4 regions of the Cupriavidus phytorum genome follow, and region 3 is predicted to be linked to each of the others. Evidence: predicted binding sites of a transcription regulator. Region 3 holds the regulator's gene; each other region holds the start of a gene.
What was found. Region 3 encodes FNR, which switches genes on or off when oxygen is low (the NO sensors DNR and NnrR bind a similar motif). Its sites were predicted from a motif close to TTGATNNNNATCAA; they were not measured.
Positions count from the first base shown of each region.

Region 1: the regulator FNR is predicted to act here: its motif matches at 2,072-2,085, upstream of C7416_RS19060 (universal stress protein).
Region 2: the regulator FNR is predicted to act here: its motif matches at 2,319-2,332, upstream of C7416_RS14190 (fatty acid desaturase).
Region 4: the regulator FNR is predicted to act here: its motif matches at 2,199-2,212, upstream of C7416_RS21880 (OmpW/AlkL family protein).

Region 1 is NZ_QKZN01000007.1:186,806-191,262, forward strand. It holds gene C7416_RS19050 (TonB-dependent receptor) at 1-1,387, opposite strand, end outside; gene C7416_RS19055 (VOC family protein) at 1,621-1,995, shown strand; gene C7416_RS19060 (universal stress protein) at 2,167-2,622, shown strand; gene rocF (arginase) at 2,708-3,628, shown strand; gene C7416_RS19070 (TetR/AcrR family transcriptional regulator) at 3,745-4,368, shown strand; gene C7416_RS19075 (NAD(P)-dependent oxidoreductase) at 4,424-4,457, shown strand, end outside.
Region 2 is NZ_QKZN01000005.1:4,737-9,193, reverse strand. It holds gene C7416_RS14200 (adenosine deaminase) at 1-843, shown strand, start outside; gene guaD (guanine deaminase) at 920-2,242, shown strand; gene C7416_RS14190 (fatty acid desaturase) at 2,431-3,603, shown strand; yybP-ykoY riboswitch at 3,660-3,783, shown strand; gene C7416_RS14185 (TMEM165/GDT1 family protein) at 3,918-4,457, shown strand, end outside.
Region 3 is NZ_QKZN01000002.1:352,227-356,683, forward strand. It holds gene ccoG (cytochrome c oxidase accessory protein CcoG) at 1-1,221, shown strand, start outside; gene C7416_RS07020 (FixH family protein) at 1,265-1,474, shown strand; gene C7416_RS07025 (hypothetical protein) at 1,471-1,716, shown strand; gene fnr (fumarate/nitrate reduction transcriptional regulator Fnr) at 1,771-2,496, opposite strand; gene C7416_RS07035 (sulfite exporter TauE/SafE family protein) at 2,574-3,332, shown strand; gene scpB (SMC-Scp complex subunit ScpB) at 3,919-4,457, shown strand, end outside.
Region 4 is NZ_QKZN01000009.1:183,443-187,899, reverse strand. It holds gene leuA (2-isopropylmalate synthase) at 237-1,931, shown strand; gene C7416_RS21880 (OmpW/AlkL family protein) at 2,275-2,916, shown strand; gene C7416_RS21875 (AMP nucleosidase) at 2,997-4,457, opposite strand, start outside.

The DNA of each region.
Region 1 (4,457 bases), on a different contig from region 3:
CATAGCGCAGGCCGCCCTCGGCCGACCACTGCTCGCTGAACTTGTGCTGCAGCTGGCCGAAGATGCCGCCACTGCGCGTGGTCAGCGGCGGCATGTAGGTGGCCGTGCCGATGCGGTTGAAGACCAGCCCGCCGCTGCTGTCGTAGGCGCGCGGATCGAACAGGTCCAGCGGCATGTCGCTGCGCTCCTGGTTGTAGTCGGCGCCCCACAGCAGCTTGGTGGCCTTGGCCTGGCCCAGTGGCGTGCTGATGGTCAGGCGCCCGCCGAACACGTCGCTGTTCTGGCTGATCTGGTCGACATTGCCGCCGCGCGTGGCCACCGCGCGCGCATCGAAGGGCGGGAAACGCGTGAAATAGTCGCGGTAGTAGAACTGGCTCGATACCGTGCTGCCGAACAGGTCCTGGTGCTGGTAGTCCAGGTTGACCACGGTATTGCGCAACTCGTTCTGGTTGTCCAGCTGCAGGCCGCGGATCGCGCGCGCGGCGGTGGAGCCGGCCGGCGCCCGGGCCACCGACGGATCGGACGCATAGTCGGTGTTCTGCTTCGCCTGGTAACGGCTGACGCTCAGCTGCAGGCGCTGCTGGCCGTCGATGCGCCAGCCCAGCTTGCCGCTCAGGTTGTAGACGTTGGAATCGAAGAGATCGCCCTGGCTGGGCTCCGGCGCAATGCGGTGGCCTTCGGCATCGTAGGGGCTGCCGATGCGCTGCGCGCCGAGGTGGAAGGCATAGTCGATCGGGCCCTGGCTGCCGGAGAAATGCTGCTGCACGTTGGCGCTCAGCCCTTCCTTGCTCAGCCGCGTCAGCGGCGTGCCCAGCGTCACCGTGGTATCCGCGCTCGGCGGTCCGCCGGCCTGGCGCGTGGTGATCGAGATGATGCCGCCGCTGGCGCCCGCCCCGTAGAGCGCGCTGCTGCCGCGCAGCACCTCGATGCGCTCGATATTGCTGGGGTCGATGGTGGCCAGGTTGCGCGCCGAGTCGCGGTTGGTGTTCAGCGGGATGCCGTCGACCAGCACCAGCGCGCTGCGCCCGCGCAGCGTCTGGCCGAAATCCGTCACCGTGCGGCTGGAATCGGCCATGCCCGGGATGACCTTGCTCAGCATGGTGGCAAGGTTGGTCGAACCCGTGCGCAGTTCGTCCAGCTCCTCGCGCTCGATCACCGTGACCTGCCGCATCGGGTTGACCAGGTCGCTCTTGATACGGTCGACCCGGACCTCCACGGCATTCAGGCTGCCCGCTTCCACCGACGCCGCCGGCGCCTGGGCTTGAGCTTGTGCTTGGGCCTGTGCGGCCGAGACAAGCGGCATCGTGCCCGCGATGGCACAGATCAGCAGGGACAGCGGGCGAGGACGAAGGGCGAAACGGATGGAGGTGGCCGGAAGGGTTTGCATGGTGGCTGCAGCTGCGCGCGCTGGCTTTCTAATGATTTGTAACAAAACCCGGAATGATAATGATTCCTGATTGTGTCAGCAAGCGCGGATGTGGCCCTGCTTATGTCTGGCATGGCATATGGCAGCGCAGGACGCGATCGGAGCCCGCCCGGATTGCCGTGATAGAGTCGGCATTCGTTCGCTGCAGTCAACCTAACGTCGCCATCCATCGAGCCAACGACCGAGGAGCACCCATGTTTGACCACGTCAAATTCGGAGTCAGCGACTACGCCGTCAGCAAGACGTTCTTCCTCAAGGCGCTGGAGCCGCTCGGTGTAGCGGTAGCGTCGGAGGGGCCGCCGGCGTACGGCGTCGAACTCAGCGGCAGCGGCAAGGCTTCGCTATGCCTGTTCCAGACCGACGAGAAGCCCGCGCATCTGCACCTGGCGTTTGTCGCCGAGACCCGGCAGCAGGTCGACGCCTTTCATCGCGCAGCGCTGGCGGCCGGGGCCACGGACAATGGCGGCCCCGGGCTGCGGCCGCATTACCATGCGAACTACTATGCGGCCTTCGTCATTGGTCCTGACGGGCACAACATCGAGGTGGTTTGTCACGCGCCCGACGCATAACCCTTCAGACCAACATCCTGTCGTCATCATTGCGCTCCTGGTCGCAATCGACTAGGCGCCACCCTGCCGCTTTGGATTGATGCGCGTCAAGCGCGCATCGACGCCGGCATCTAGGCTGAATAAGGCGCCCGCCACCTTGATTCCGCACATCCCTTCGTCAGGAGACTCATCATGTACCAGCGCATCCTGCTCGCCGTCGATGGCAGCCGCTCTTCGGACCTGGCCCTGAGCCAGGCCATCATCATCGCCAGGGCAACCGGCGCCGAGGTCAAGGCCCTGTTCGTGGCGGACGACACCGATATCTTTTTCGAAGCCAGCTACTTCAACCCGAAAGAACTGGTCGACAGCCTCATCGCGCATGGCCGCAAGGCACTCGATGCGGCCTCCGTCAGGCTCAGCGAGGCGGGCGTGCCGCACCTGATGCAACTGGATGAAAAGCCGGTGGCGCCGGGCCAGATCTCGTCGACCATCGTTGCCGAGGCCGATGCCTGGAATGCCGACCTGATCGTGCTGGGCACGCACGGGCGCCGCGGGGTACGGCGCCTGCTGATGGGCAGCGTATCGGAAGGCGTGCTGGCCAAGACGAGCAAGCCCGTGCTGCTGGTGCGCAGCGAAATCGAAGGCTAGGCCCTGGACCGCAGGCATGTGGCGGTCCAAGCGGGTACGAAACCTGCAACGATTGGCTGGCATCCGTACTCACCACATTCATGCCATGAAACCTGTCACGCTGATTGGCGCCCCCACCGACGTCGGGGCCGGCACGCGCGGCTGCTCGATGGGCCCGGAGGCGCTGCGCGTCGCCGGCCTGGCGCAGGCGCTGTCTCGCAACAAACTGCAGGTCGAGGACGCCGGCAACCTCGACGGCCCCGCCAATCCGTGGGAGCCGCCCCGGGACGGCCTGCGCCACCTCGACGAAGTGCTGGCGTGGAACCGTGCCGTCTATGACGCCTGCCTCGGCACCCTGCAAGCCGGTCGGCTGCCGCTGCTGATGGGTGGCGACCATTGCCTGGCGATCGGCTCGATCAGCGCCGCGGCGCGCCATTGCCGTGACACCGGCAAGACCCTGATGGTGCTGTGGCTCGACGCGCACGCCGACGCCAATATCGGCACCACCACCCCTACCGGCAACATGCATGGCATGCCCGTGGCCTGCCTGTGCGGAGACGGTCCGGCACCGCTGACCACGCTGGCCGGCGCGGCGCCGGCGGTACAGCGCAGCGCGATCCGGCAGATCGGCATCCGCAGCGTCGATGCGGAGGAAAAGCGCCGCCTGCACGAATTACATCTGGCGGTGTACGACATGCGCTACATCGACGAGAACGGCATGCGCCACACCATGCAGCAGGCGCTGGCCGGCATCGACGCGCAGACGCACCTGCACGTCAGCTTCGACGTGGATTTCCTCGACTGCGTGATTGCGCCCGGCGTGGGCACCACCGTGCCGGGCGGGCCGACCTATCGCGAAACCCAGCTGTGCATGGAAATGATCGCCGATACCGGCCGGCTGGCATCGCTCGACGTGATGGAACTGAACCCGGCCTGCGACGTGCGCAACCAGACCGCGCAACTGTCCGTGGACCTGGTGGAAAGCCTGTTCGGGAAATCGACGCTATGGCGTCCGCCGCCCGCTTAAGAAGTTGCACGGCGTGCCTGTCGATACTTCAATGCCGTGCAAGGAAGCCGTCATGACGAAGCGCCGATGAGGTGCTATATTGGGAGCCATCGTTTCCTAATTTGCCAGTCTGCGGCATGACAGCAACCCACCCTCAGGATCCCACGCGCCCACGCAGCCGGGGCCGCCCGCGCGAGTTCAGCGTCGACCAGGCGCTGGATCGGGCCGTGCGCGTGTTCAGCGAACGCGGCTACCACGGCGCTTCGATCTCCGACCTGACCCGCGCCATGCGTCTCGCGCAGGGCAGTCTCTACAAGGCGTTCAAGGACAAGCAATCGCTGTTCCTGGCGGCGTTCGATCGCTACCGCGCGCAGCGGTCGGAGAAGCTGCACCGGGCCATCGACAGCGCCGGCACCGGGCTGGAACGCCTGCGCGCCACGCTGGACTTCTACGCCGACTCCGCCCAGGGTGCCACTGGCCGGCAAGGTTGCCTGGTCGTCTGCAGCGCGGTGGAACTGTCTGCATTCGACAGACCAGTGGCCAGCCACATCGCCGCCGCGATGGCGCGCAACGAGGCGTTGCTGGCCGACCTGATCCGCCAGGGCCAGCAAGACGGCTCGATCCCGGCCCATGTGGACGTCGAAGCGACTGCGCGGATGCTGTTGTGCCTGACGCAGGGCATGCGGGTCGTCGGCAAGACCGGACGCAGCCGCGAACAGATGCAAGCCGTGGCGACGGCCGCGCTGCAGGTATTAGCCTGAAAATTTTTTTCCCATTTAGGAAACAATCGATTCCATTTTAACCAAGGAGAACACCGTGAAGATCGCATTTCTTGGCCTGGGCACCATGG
Region 2 (4,457 bases), on a different contig from region 3:
AGCGTGCTGCTGACCGAGGAAGATTTCTTCGACATGACCATGGACTACGTCAAGCGCGCCGTCGCCGACAACGTCCGCCACGCCGAGATCTTCTTCGATCCGCAGACCCATACCGCACGCGGCGTGCCGATCGGCGTGGTGATCGACGGCATTGCCGATGCGCTGGCGCAGGCCCGCACCGAGTACGACTTCTCCAGCAGCCTGATCCTGTGCTTCCTGCGCCATCTGTCGGAGGAAGACGCGTTCGCCACGCTGGAGGCGGCGCTGCCCTATCGCGACCGCTTCGTCGGCGTCGGGCTCGATTCGTCGGAGAAAGGCAACCCGCCCGAGAAATTCGCGCGCGTGTTCGCGCGGGCGCGCGAGCTGGGCCTGCACCTGGTGGCGCACGCGGGCGAGGAAGGCCCGGCACAGTACGTGACCGATGCGCTCGACATCCTGAAGGCGGAGCGCATCGACCACGGCGTGCGCGCCATCGACGATGCCGCGCTGGTCGCGCGCCTGGCGCGCGAGCGCGTGGCGCTGACGGTGTGCCCGCTGTCGAACGTCAAGCTCAAAGTCTACCCCGACCTGCGCGACCACCCGCTCAAGCGCATGCTGGACGCGGGCGTGGCCATCACCCTGCATTCGGACGACCCGGCCTACTTCGGCGGCTATATGAATGCGAACTGGGAAGCCACCTTCGACGCACTGCCGCTGGACGCGGCCGATGCGCACAAGCTGGCCCGCAACAGTTTTGAAGCGGCCTTCCTGCCTGCCATGCAGAAGGCCGAGTTCCTGGCGGAAGTCGACCACTTCTGGTCCGCTCCGCCCAAGTCCCCGCCCGCGACGGCCCCGGCGGCCTGAGCCCGGCGCATGCCAATAGCCCGGCCTGCAGCTTGCACCATGCGGTGCCGCGCGGGCCGGCCACGAGAGACAAACCATGACGAGCCACCCCACCACTGACTCCCGTACCCGCGCCATCCGCGGCCGCGTGCTGCATTTCCTGCGCGACCCGCAATTCCATGAGGACGCGTATCAGTATTGGGACGACGGGGTGCTGATCGTCACCGACGGGCGCATCGCCGCCGCCGGCGACTACGCGCAGCTGTCCGCGCGCATCCCGGCCGGCGCCGAGGTCGTCGACCACCGCGGCAAGCTGATCGTGCCGGGCTTTATCGACACCCACGTGCACTTCCCGCAGACCGACATGATCGCGTCGCCGTCGCCGGGCCTGCTGCACTGGCTCGACACCTACACCTTCCCCGAAGAGCGCCGCTTCGCCGATCCCGACTACGCGCGCGGCGTCGCCGGCTTCTTCACCGAGGAGCTGCTGCGCAACGGCACCACCAGCGCGGTAGTCTGGAGCACGGTGCACAAGGCCTCGGCCGACGCCCTGTTTGCCGAGAGCGAGGCGCGCAACCTGCGCATGGTCACCGGCAAGGTGATGATGGACCGCAACTGCCCCGAGTTCCTGCGCGACACCGCGGAAAGCGGCGCCCGGGATTCCGCCGACCTGCTGTCGCGCTGGCATAACAAGGGACGCCTGTCATACGCGATCACGCCGCGCTTCGCGCCGACCTCGACCGAGGCGCAGCTGGCCGCCTGCGGCGAACTGGCGCGCGCCTACCCGGACGCCTTTATCCAGACCCACGTGGCCGAGAACCGCGACGAGGTCAAATGGGTGGCCGAGCTGTTCCCGGACGCGCGCAGCTACCTGGATGTCTACGACCGCTATGGCCTGCTGCGTCCCGGCGCGATGTATGGCCACGCCATTTACCTGGACCAGGACGACCGCCGCCGGCTGGCCGACAGCGGCGCGGCGGTGGCGCACTGCCCGACCTCCAACCTGTTCCTGGGCAGCGGCTTCTATGACTTCCACCAGTCCGATGCCAACCGCCTGAACGTGACGCTGGCCACCGACGTCGGCGGCGGCACCTCGTTCTCGATGTTCCGCACCATGAACGCCGCGCACAAGGTGGCGCGCATGGGCGGCTACTACCTGACCGCGCTGCGCATGTTCTACCTGGCCACCCGCGCCGCGGCGGAGGCGCTGGGCTGGACCGGCCGCGTCGGCAGCTTCAGCGAAGGCTGCGAGGCCGACTTCATCGTGCTGGATCCGAAGGCCACGCCGCTGATCGCACGCCGCAGCAACCGCTCGGAAACGCTGGAAGAAGAGCTGTTCGCCTTTGCCATGCTGGGCGACGACCGCGTGATCGACAGCGTCTACGTGATGGGCGAGCCGGCCAGCGTCCCGGCAGCCTGATCCGCCACACGTCCGCATCCGTGGCCCGCCGCACCCGCGGCGGGCGCGCCCTTACCGCTTCCTGCGTCCCACCGGCTTGACGACCGTCAAGACTGCCTTCGACAAAGCCTTCTAACCTTGCGGTTCCGCCGCGGCCACTCTGCCTTGCCGCGCACCAATACCGATCGACCGCAATCAGAAGGTTCTGCATGACCGCATATCAATCCGCTCCATCCGTCGAGCCCGCCCCCGGGCACGCCCAGGCGCATGCCGGCGCTCGCGCCCGTGCCCCGCACCAGGCTCCGCTGCCTGAACCGATCGCGCCGGACGCGCCGCTGCCGTCGCGCAAGATCATCCGCGGCTGGCTGATCCCGCTGGGCCAGCGCAGCACCCCGCGCGCGCTGATGCTGTTCAGCTTCGATTACCTGTTGTTCGGCGCCGTGCTGGCTGGCGTGGTGCTGGCGCCGCACTGGGCCGCCAAGCTCGCGCTGGGCGTGCTGGTGGGGCTGGTGATCGCGCGCCTGTTTATCATCGGCCACGATGCCTGCCACCAGAGCCTGACCCCGCGCCGCGGCCTGAACAAGTGGCTGGGCCGGCTGACCTTCCTGCCGTCGCTGACGCCGTACAGCCTGTGGGAGGTCGGCCATAACGTGGTCCATCACGGCTATACCAACCTGAAGGGGTTCGACTTCGTCTGGGCTCCGTATTCGCTCGAGGAATTCAATGCGCTGCCGCGCTGGCGCCGCGTGATGGAGCGCATCTACCGCACCGGCTTCGGCCCGGGGCTGTATTACCTGGTCGAGATCTGGTGGTGCAAGCTGTTCTTCCCCAGCAAGCGCCAGATGGCCACGCGCCGCCCGATCTTTACCGGCGACTGCGTGCTGGTGGCGGCGTTCGGGCTGGCCTGGATCGGCGCGCTGGTCGGCCTGGCGCTGGCCACGCAGCAGTCCGTCTGGATGCTGGTCGGCGCCGGCTTCGTGCTGCCCTTCCTGGTGTGGAACGTCACCGTCGGCTTCGTGCTGTACGTGCACCATACCCACACCAGCGTCGCCTGGTACGACACCAAGACGATGTGGGCCCGGGCCCAGCCGTTCGTCTCGACCACCGTGCACCTGCGCTTCCGCCATGGCATCGGCGCGGCACTGCACCACATCATGGAACACACCGCGCACCACGTCGACATGAGCGTGCCGCTGTACCGCCTCAAGCGCGCGCAGGCGCTGCTGGAGCACGCGCTGCCGGGCCGCATCATCATCGAGAACTTCTCCTGGCGCTGGTATTTCGACACGGCGCGCCGCTGCAAGCTCTATGACTTCAAGGCGCTGTGCTGGACCGATTTCCGCGGCCGCCAGACCAGCGACAACGCCCCGGTTCCGGCCTGAGCGCCGTGCCGGCCGCCGGCGGCGGTGGACGAGCCGCCGCCGCCGCGGTTATAATCGCCGCTTCCATTGGGGAGTAGCCGCCCTGCTCTCGCCGCGCCGCGCAATGCGGACTCCGGGGGACAGGGGCGTACGTCAACAGACTTGACCGCTTGCGGTTATGGCGTGCGCAGCTCCGGACCCGCCTGGCCAGACCGGCCCAGGCAGCGTCCATGCCTGGCGAGACCGATGACCAACCCTTTCTGGCCGGGCCGGGAAAGGGTTGCGTCATTGGCATCTCGCGATGCATTGCGGCCCGGCTACCCCACAAGACCAATATGGAAGCCTTCCTTGTCTCCACAGGCATCGTCGCCCTCGCAGAAATGGGCGACAAGACGCAATTGCTGTCGCTGGTACTGGCCGCGCGCTACCGCAAGCCGGTGCCCATCATCCTCGGCATTCTGATCGCCACGCTGTTCAACCACGGCTTCGCTGGCGCGCTCGGCGGCTGGATCACGCACGTGGTTGGCGAAAGCCTGCTGCGCTGGATCCTGGGACTGGGCTTTATCGCGATGGCCGCGTGGATGCTGATCCCCGACAAGCTCGACGACGCCGAGCAGGCCAGGCTGGTCAAGGGCTTTATCGGCATCCTCGGCACCACCCTCGTCGCCTTCTTCTTTGCCGAGATGGGCGACAAGACCCAGATTGCCACGGTGGCGCTGGCGGCGCGCTTCAGCGACGCCGTGCTGGCGGTGGTCATGGGTACCACCTTCGGCATGATGATCGCCAACGCACCGGCCGTGTTGCTGGGCGACCGGTTCGCCAACAAGATGCCGATCGGGCTGGTGCACAAGGTTGCGGCCGGGATCTTCCTGGTG
Region 3 (4,457 bases):
TATATCTTCGGGCTGGTGCTGTGGCCGCAGGACGTCATCTACCTGGCGGTGCTGCTGGTCATCTCTGCACTGGCGCTGTTCCTGTTCACCGCGATCGCGGGGCGTTTGTTCTGTGGCTACGCCTGTCCGCAAACGGTCTACACCGAGATCTTCATGTGGATCGAGCGGCGGGTCGAAGGCGACCGCATCGCCCGCATCCGCCTCGACGGGGATCCGTGGAGCCTGCGCAAATTCCGCATCAAGGCAACCAAGCATTTCCTATGGGTGCTGATCGCACTGTGGACCGGCTTCACGTTCATCGGCTACTTTGCGCCGATCCGCGAGCTGGGCGGCGAAGTGCTGGCGCTGTCGCTGGGTCCCTGGCAGGCGTTCTGGATGCTGTTCTACGCGTTCGCCACGTGGGGCAACGCAGGCTTCATGCGCGAGCAGGTGTGCAAGTACATGTGCCCCTACGCGCGTTTCCAGAGCGTGATGGTGGACCGCGACACCTATGTCGTGACCTATGACGTCGGCCGGGGCGAGCCGCGCGGCAGCCGCTCGCGCAAGACCGACCATCACCAGGCCGGGCTTGGCGATTGCGTCAACTGCAGCATCTGCGTGCAGGTGTGCCCGACCGGCATCGACATCCGCGACGGCCTGCAGTACGAATGCATCGGCTGCGGCGCCTGCATCGATGCCTGCAACCAGGTCATGGACAAGATGGACTACCCGCGCGGGCTGATCCGGTACACCTCGGAAAACGCGATGCGCAAGGGCCTGTCCGCTGCGGCATCGCGCAAGCGCCTGCTGCGTCCGCGCGTCATCATCTACTCGGTGATCTGGGTGGCGCTGCTGGCGGGGTTCATGGCGTCGATCATGCTGCGCACGCCGCTGAAGGTCGACATCATCCGCGATCGCGGTGCGCTGGGCCGGGAGGTGGAAGGACGCTGGATCGAGAACGTCTATCGGCTGCAGTTGATCAACACCACCGAAGCGCCGATGCATATCCGCGTGCGCGCCGACAGCGATGAACTGAAGGACCTGACCGTCGAATACGACCAGCAGGCCGAATCACTGGCGCCAACCTCCAACCGGCTGCTGCCGATCCGCATCCGCGTGCCGATCGAGGCCGCCAGGCAGGGCACGCACAAGATCAACGTAACGGTAACGAGCGAAGGCACGGAGCAGGGGCATGCCGAAATCCGGCAATCCACCAGTTTTATCGTGCCGCGCGATTTGTGAAGCTAGGCGACTCTGACGTAGTCGCCAGGACGAAGGGGGCAAGATGAGTCAGCAAGGCAATCCGTGGTGGAAGGAACCGTGGCCGTGGCTGCTGATGGCCGGTCCGCTGGTGGCCATGGTGGCGTGCGGCGTGACGATCTGGCTGGCGTCGGCGCATCCCGACCTGCCGGTGCAGGGCGCGGCGCGGCATGGCCTGGTGGTCGAGAAGGTGGAAGCGGTGTCGCCCAGGTCCGCGGCAGCGAGACAGCCATGAGGTTGCGCTGGCTGATGTGGGTGCTGTGGCCGGGCTTCCTGATGGCTGGCCTGGCGACGGCGACGGTGTTTTCCGTCGTCGATCCGGGCGACCTGAAATTCTTCGGCCACCCGATCGAATCGTCGCGCGAGTCGGTCTATACCGTCAGCTTCCTGCTGGCGTGGGTGTTCTGCGCGTTGTCCAGCGGGCTGACGCTGTACACCATGCCGACGCGGCTGTCGGATACGGACGAACTGGAATAGGGAAGGAGCACCGCGTTGCCGGCGCCGCAGGGGGCGCGGCAACGCCGCGGTGGCTCAGCAGCTACGGCTGTAGAGTTGCTTGATGCCGTCGATGTCGATCAGCTTGACATGCCGCTGGCGAATCTGGATCAGCCCGGCTTCGGCGAAGCGCGAGAACAGGCGGCTGACGGTCTCGAGCTTCAGCCCGAGGTAGCTGCCGATCTCTTCGCGGCTCATGCGCATCACAAACTCGGACGCAGAATAACCGCGCGCGGACAGCCGTTCCGACAGGTTGATCAGGAAGGCGGCCAGGCGCTCCTCGGCGCGCATCGAGCCGAGCGTGACCAGCATCAGCTGGTCATGGGTGATTTCCTTGCCCATCAGGCGCAGGAACTGCTGTTGCAGCGAAGGCAGGTCGGCCGACAGCGTCTGCAGGTCGTTCATGCGGACCACGCATACCTCGGTGTCTTCGAGCGCGGTCGCATCGGATGCATGCTGCATCTCGCCCAGGCCGTCGAGTCCGACGATTTCGCCGGGCAGGTGGAACCCGGTAATCTGGGAGCGCCCGTCTTCGGTGGTCACATGCGTCTTGAGCGTACCGAAGCGGATGGCGTAGACCGCAGTGAGCGGGTCACCCATGCGATAGAGGGTTTCCCCCTTGTGCACGCGGATGCGTTCCTGCACCAGCGTGTCGATCTTGGCAAGGTCTTGCTGCGACATGCCGACCGGGAGGCACAGCTGTCCCATCGCACAGGTGGAGCAGCGGGGTGACATCTCGGTAATGGGGATGGAGGTGAGCAATTGGAACCTGCTAGAAATGGCAGCGGGGCACGATATGGTCATTTTACCGTGCGATGTGATGCGGCAGGGAGACAGAATTGACATTTGGAGTATTGATCAGCGTTTTCCTGCTCGCTCTGCTGGGCGGCGTGCACTGCGCCGCCATGTGCGGCGGGGTGGCGCTGGCCGTGGAGCAGCGGCGCGGCAAGGCAGCGCCGGTCAGCCTGGTGCGCAGCCGCACTGCATGGCTTGGCGAGTTGTTGGTGATGCACTTTGGCAGGATTACCACCTATATGCTGCTCGGTGCCGCGCTGGGCGCCGCCGGCGCAACCGCGTGGAAGCAGGATTACCTGCCGGTGCAGCGCTGGCTGTTCGGTGCAGGCAGCCTGATGCTGCTGTGGTCGGGCTGGCGTCTCCTGCGCGGCAGCACCTTTACCGTGAACTGGCTGGAGCGGATGGCGGCGCGTGCCGGCACTGCGGTGGCCGGCCGGCTCGGTGGACTCGCCGGCGCGATGCCGGCCTTCGTGCGGGCGCGCGGGGGGCTGGCACGGCGTTATGGCGTGGGCCTGGCCTGGGGGCTGGTACCGTGCGGCATGGTCTACGGCGCGCTGACGCTGGCGCTGCTGGCGGGCAATGCCGGTTCGGGCGCGCTGGTAATGGGCGTGTTCGGGCTTGGCACGCTGCCGAACCTGCTGGTGCTGTCCGGGCTGTCCGGCTATCTGAGACTGTGGTCGCGGCGACCGGGCGTGCGCCTGGGCGCGGGTCTTGCCGTGATGGCGTTCGGAGGTCTTGGCATCGCCCGAGCGGTGCTGCTGCCACATTCGCTGGCGGAACAGGGCTTCTGTCTGGTGTTTTGATGCGGCACGGGGCATCCTGCGGCGTTGGCACCCCGCGCAAGCAGGATGGTGGTTGCAGGCGGAGCCGGGAATGCCATACAATCGCCTGCATTGCGGTATCGCGCGGAGTCAGACAGGCTGCGGTAAGCAGCGGCGAGCAGCGCCTGGTGGTCTTCCTATCCGAAGGCGCGCTCGGGACGCGGGAAGCGGAAGGCTTTCGATGAGCGCCAGTCCCCGCGGTCCATCCGGTTCAAAAGATCTGGTTCAAAAGTCCGGTTGGCGCTGCGGCGTGGTAGATGCCGGCCTTGCTCCCGATACCCGTATTTTCTTGCGTCCGAGGCGTTCAGTTCGCCGACCGCGATGTCCGTTTGTGCGGACGAGCGACGCAAGAGGTTCGCTGGCCGATCCATGACGGCATGCGGACGATCTCCTGCCGGAAGCCCCGGCAACTCGATGCAAAGAAAGGGAAGTGCACGGCCTGGGTACGGCAGGTATCCGGCTCGCTGCGCAATGAGATGGCGGTGGCTTTGGCACCGCTGTATCCAAAATCTCCGGTGCCCCGGATCCGTCCGGGAGCAGGTGCAAAGACAGGCTGCACACCATCAACATGAATACCCAAGAGGCGAAGATCGTCCTCGAGACGGCGCTGATCTGCGCGCAGGAACCGTTGCGTGTCAACGATCTGCGCCGCCTGTTCGACGATGACGTCGGCGCAGACACCATCCGCGTGCTGCTGGACGAACTGCGCCAGGACTGGCGCCCGCGCGGCGTCGAGCTGGTGGCGCTGGCCAGCGGCTGGCGGTTCCAGAGCCGGCCCGAAATGCGGGAATACCTCGACCGCCTGAATCCGGAAAAACCGCCAAAATACTCGCGTGCGGTGATGGAGACCCTGGCGATCATCGCCTACCGCCAGCCGGTGACCCGCGGCGATATCGAGGAAATCCGCGGCGTGACGGTCAGCACGGAAGTGATCAAGAAGCTCGAGGACCGCAGCTGGATCGAGGTCATTGGCCATCGCGACGTGCCGGGCCGCCCGGCGCTGTATGCCACCACCAAGGCCTTCCTGGACGACCTCGGGCTGCGCACGCTGGACGAACTGCCGCCGCTGGAGGACGCCCAGGCGCAGGCGCAGGCCGCCTTGCTGGA
Region 4 (4,457 bases), on a different contig from region 3:
CACGATGAACCGTTACACCAGCACTCCCTGCCAGGCTGCCGATGCGTCCCGCATCGCTGCCCGCGCACGCGTGCTGGCTGCCCTGGCATCGGGCCGCGCCCTGCGCGCTTCCTCGCTACTGCTAAGCCTACCGATCGGTTGCCGGGCCTAGGGCCCCGTGGCAGTTCGGCAGCCTTGCGCCACCCTTTTCCCGTTTTTCGATTTTTCATCTTCCCTTGCGAGGAAGGAGACCCCGTATGCTCGTCAATCCCGCCACCAAGTACCGCCCCGCCGCTACCGTCGACCTTGCTGACCGCACCTGGCCCGGCCGCACCATCACGCGCGCACCGCGCTGGATGAGCACCGACCTGCGCGACGGCAACCAGGCCCTGATCGAGCCGATGAACCCGGCGCGCAAGCTGCGCTTCTTCGAACAGCTGGTGAAGATCGGCCTGAAGGAAATCGAGGTGGCGTTCCCCGCCGCATCGCAGACCGACTTCGACTTCGTGCGCATGCTGATCGAGGAACGGCGCATCCCCGACGACGTCACCATCGTCGTGCTGACGCAGTCGCGCGAAGACCTGATCCGCCGCACCGTCGAATCCGTGCGCGGCGCGGCACGCGCCATCGTGCACCTGTACAACCCGATCGCGCCGGCCTGGCGGCGCATCGTCTTCAATGCCTCGCGCGACGAGATCAAGGAAGTCGCGGTTTCGGGCACGCGCCTGATCAAGGCGCTGACCGATGCCATGCCCGAGACCGCCTGGACCTACGAGTATTCGCCCGAGACCTTCAGCCTGGCCGAGCTCGATTTCTCGCTGGAAGTCAGCGACGCGGTGTCGGCCGCGTGGCAGGCCGGACCGGGCCGCCAGATAATCCTGAACCTGCCCACCACGGTGGAATGCAGCACGCCCAACGTGTTCGCCGACCAGATCGAATGGATGCACCGCCGCCTTGCGCGGCGCGAGCACATCGCGTTGTCCGTGCATCCGCACAACGACCGCGGCACCGCGGTGGCAGCGGCGGAGCTGGCTTTGATGGCGGGCGCCGACCGGGTCGAGGGCTGCCTGTTCGGCAACGGCGAGCGCACCGGCAACGTCGACCTGGTGACGCTGGCGCTGAACCTCTATACGCAAGGCGTGGCGCCGCAGCTCGACTTCTCCGACATCGATGCGGTGCGCCAGTGCGTGGAGCACTGCAACCAGCTGCCGGTGCACCCGCGCCATCCGTATGTGGGCGACCTGGTGTTCACCGCGTTTTCGGGTTCGCACCAGGATGCAATCCGCAAGGGCTTTGCGCAGCAGCAGCCGGACGCGGTCTGGGAAGTGCCCTACCTGCCGATCGACCCGGCCGACCTGGGCCGCAGCTACGATGCGGTGATCCGCGTCAACAGCCAGTCGGGCAAAGGCGGCATGGCGTACCTGCTGGAACAGGTGCATGGCCTCTACCTGCCGCGCCGGCTGCAGATCGAGTTCAGCCGCGCGGTGCAGGCCATGACCGACGACACCGGACTGGAAGCGAGCGCGGACGACCTGTATGGCCTGTTCCAGCGCGAGTACCTGGCGCGCGAGGCGCCGCTGCGCTATGTCTCGCACCAGCTGGCAAGCGACAGTACCGGCGCCACCGCGATCACGGTGCAGATGGAGCGCGACGGCCAGCCCTGCAGCGTGCGCGGCAGCGGCAACGGTCCCATCGACGCCTTCATCGATGCGCTGGACCTGCCGGTACGCGTGATGGACTACCACGAGCATGCGATGAACGCCGGCGCCGACGCGCGCGCAGCGTGCTATGTCGAAGTCCGCGTGGGCGATTCGCCGACCGGGTTCGGCGCAGGCATCGACGCCAACCTCGTCACGGCTTCATTGCGTGCGGTGCTGTCGGGCGTGAACCGGCACCTGCAGGCGGGCTTTGCGGCCGGCGCTCACAACACGGCCAGCGCCGCCGTGGCCTGATGCCTGTCGTGTAGCGTTGCGCAAGAAAACCGGTGTGCCCCGCCCCCACGGGGCACACCCGGAAAGACGCCCTTGCGGACGCCCACGACATGCCTGGTGCGATCCGGACACGTGTTGCGCGTGCTCGGATCTTTCGCACAGCGTAAGCGGCGGCATCGGGACGCGCTACGAATCATTTCGCATGTGGTTAGAAGCGATGTCCGAGGGCGCGTTGGTTGTGCCGCGTTGTAGCGCGATCGCGACGCCGCGCGCGCCATTTGGTTCCGCTTGTTTTGTGTCAAGGCCCTCGCCGGCCCGCTCGGCCACACTGGGCGCAGCTTCGATAACAAACCAAGCAGACCTCATGAAAACACTGTCTCTTCGCACCGCCACCTGTTCGGCCATCGCCGCCTGCGCCATGCTCGGCGCCTTCGCCACGCCCGCGGCCGCCGCGGACGACGCCCAGGGCAACTGGATGGTGCGGCTGCGCGGCACCTACCTCGACATGGCCCACAGCTCGGATCCCGTTGGCGGCGTCGGCCGCTCAGACCGCATCACGGTCAACAACAAGTGGATTCCGGAACTGGACGTCACCTACTTCTTCACGCCGAACCTTGCCGCCGAACTGGTACTGACGGTGCCGCAGAAGCAGAACGTCTATCTTGACGGCAACAAGATCGGCACCTTCAAGCATCTGCCGCCGACGCTGCTGATGCAGTACCACCTCATTCCCAACGGCACCTTCCGTCCGTATATCGGCGCGGGCCTGAACTTCACCCACATCTGGGGCGAAAACCTCGCCAACAACTCGCTGCAACTGGATAGCTGGAGCGTGGGCCCGGCGCTGCAGATCGGCATGGACTACAAGCTGACCAGGAACTGGTTCCTGAACGCCGACATCAAGAAGATCTGGCTGAAGAGCGATGTGAAGGCGGGGGACGTCAAGGTCTCCAAGGTAAGCCTCGATCCGTGGCTGTTCAGCTTCGGGGTCGGGTATCGGTTCTGATCCTGCCGCGCGATAAAAAAAAGGCCGGCGCCCCTTGGGGCGCCGGCCTTTTGCATTCCACGAGAAGGCGCAGCGCACCGCTACCTGAACGCCGGCTCGTCGAAGCTGCGCAGCTTGCGCGAATGCAGTTGCTCGACGCCGTTCTCGCGCAGGATGCGGATCGCTTCGAGGCCGATGGTCATATGCTGGCTGACGCGCTGTCGATAGAACGCGTTGGCCATGCCGCGCAGCTTGAGTTCGCCATGCAGCGGCTTGTCCGAGACGCACAGCAGGGTGCCATACGGCACGCGCAGGCGGAAGCCGTTGGCGGCCACCGCCGCGCTTTCCATGTCGATGGCGATCGCGCGCGACTGGTTGAAGCGCGCGTACAGCGACTTGGACTTCAGCTCCCAGTTGCGGTCATCGGTCGATACCACCGTGCCGGTGCGCATGCGCGTCTTCATCTCGTTGCCGGACAAACCCGTCACGCGCGCCACGGCTTCCTGCAGCGCCACCTGGATCTCGGCGATCGGCGGCACCGGCACCCACGGCGGCAGGTCGTGGTCGAGCACGTGGTCGTCGCGCACATAGGCGTGCGCCAGCACATAGTCGCCAAGCTGCTGCGAGCGGCGCAGGCCGCCGCAGTGGCCCACCATCAGCCAGCAGTGCGGGCGCAGCACGGCGAGGTGGTCGGTCATGGTCTTGGCGTTGGACGGCCCCACGCCGATATTGACCAGCGTCACGCCCAGCTTGTCGCCGCGCACCAGGTGGTAGGCCGGCATCTGCGGCAGCACGCGCGGACGCGTGGCGTCGTCGGGTTCGGGCGCGCCCAGGTCCTGCACCACGTCGCCGGGCTCGACGAAGCGCGTGTAGCCGCCGCCATCGCCATTGCCGTTGCCGTTACCCATCAGCGCGCGCCCCAGCGCGACGAACTCGTCGACATAGCGCTGGTAGTTGGTGAACAGCACGAAGCGCTGGAAGTGCTGCGGCGCCGTGCCGGTGTAGTGGTAGAGCCGCTGCAGCGCCAGGTCCACGCGCTCGGCGGGGAACAGCGACAGCGGCCAGGCTTCGCCCGGCACCGGCTCGTAGGTGCCGTTGGCAATGCCGTCATCGATGCGGTTCAGCTCCGGCAGCACGAACGACGCTTCCAGCTCGCGCGCCTGGGTGTAGCTGATGTCGGTGGTCGAGGCCTCGATCACGAACGGCAGCGGGATCGGGCGCCGGCTCAGGCCCACCACCACCGGCACGCGGTGATAGCGCATCAGCCGCTCGATCTGGTCGCGGTAGTAATCCGCCAGCAGGTCGGGGCGCGTCACCGTGGTGCCGTAAACGCCAGGATACGCCACCGTGCCCCAGGAGGGCCGGCTGTCGGTGACCATGGTCTCGATGTTGACCGAGATGCCCAGGTACGGATAGCACGCGTGCGCGGCCGAGGGCAGCGGCTTGCCGCCGGCGAAGGCATCGAAGCGCGCGCGCACGGCGCCGACCGATGCATCGTAGATCTCGCGGATGCGGGCAACCGCCGCATCCGCGTCGGTGAACTCGGCGAGCTGGTCGGCCGG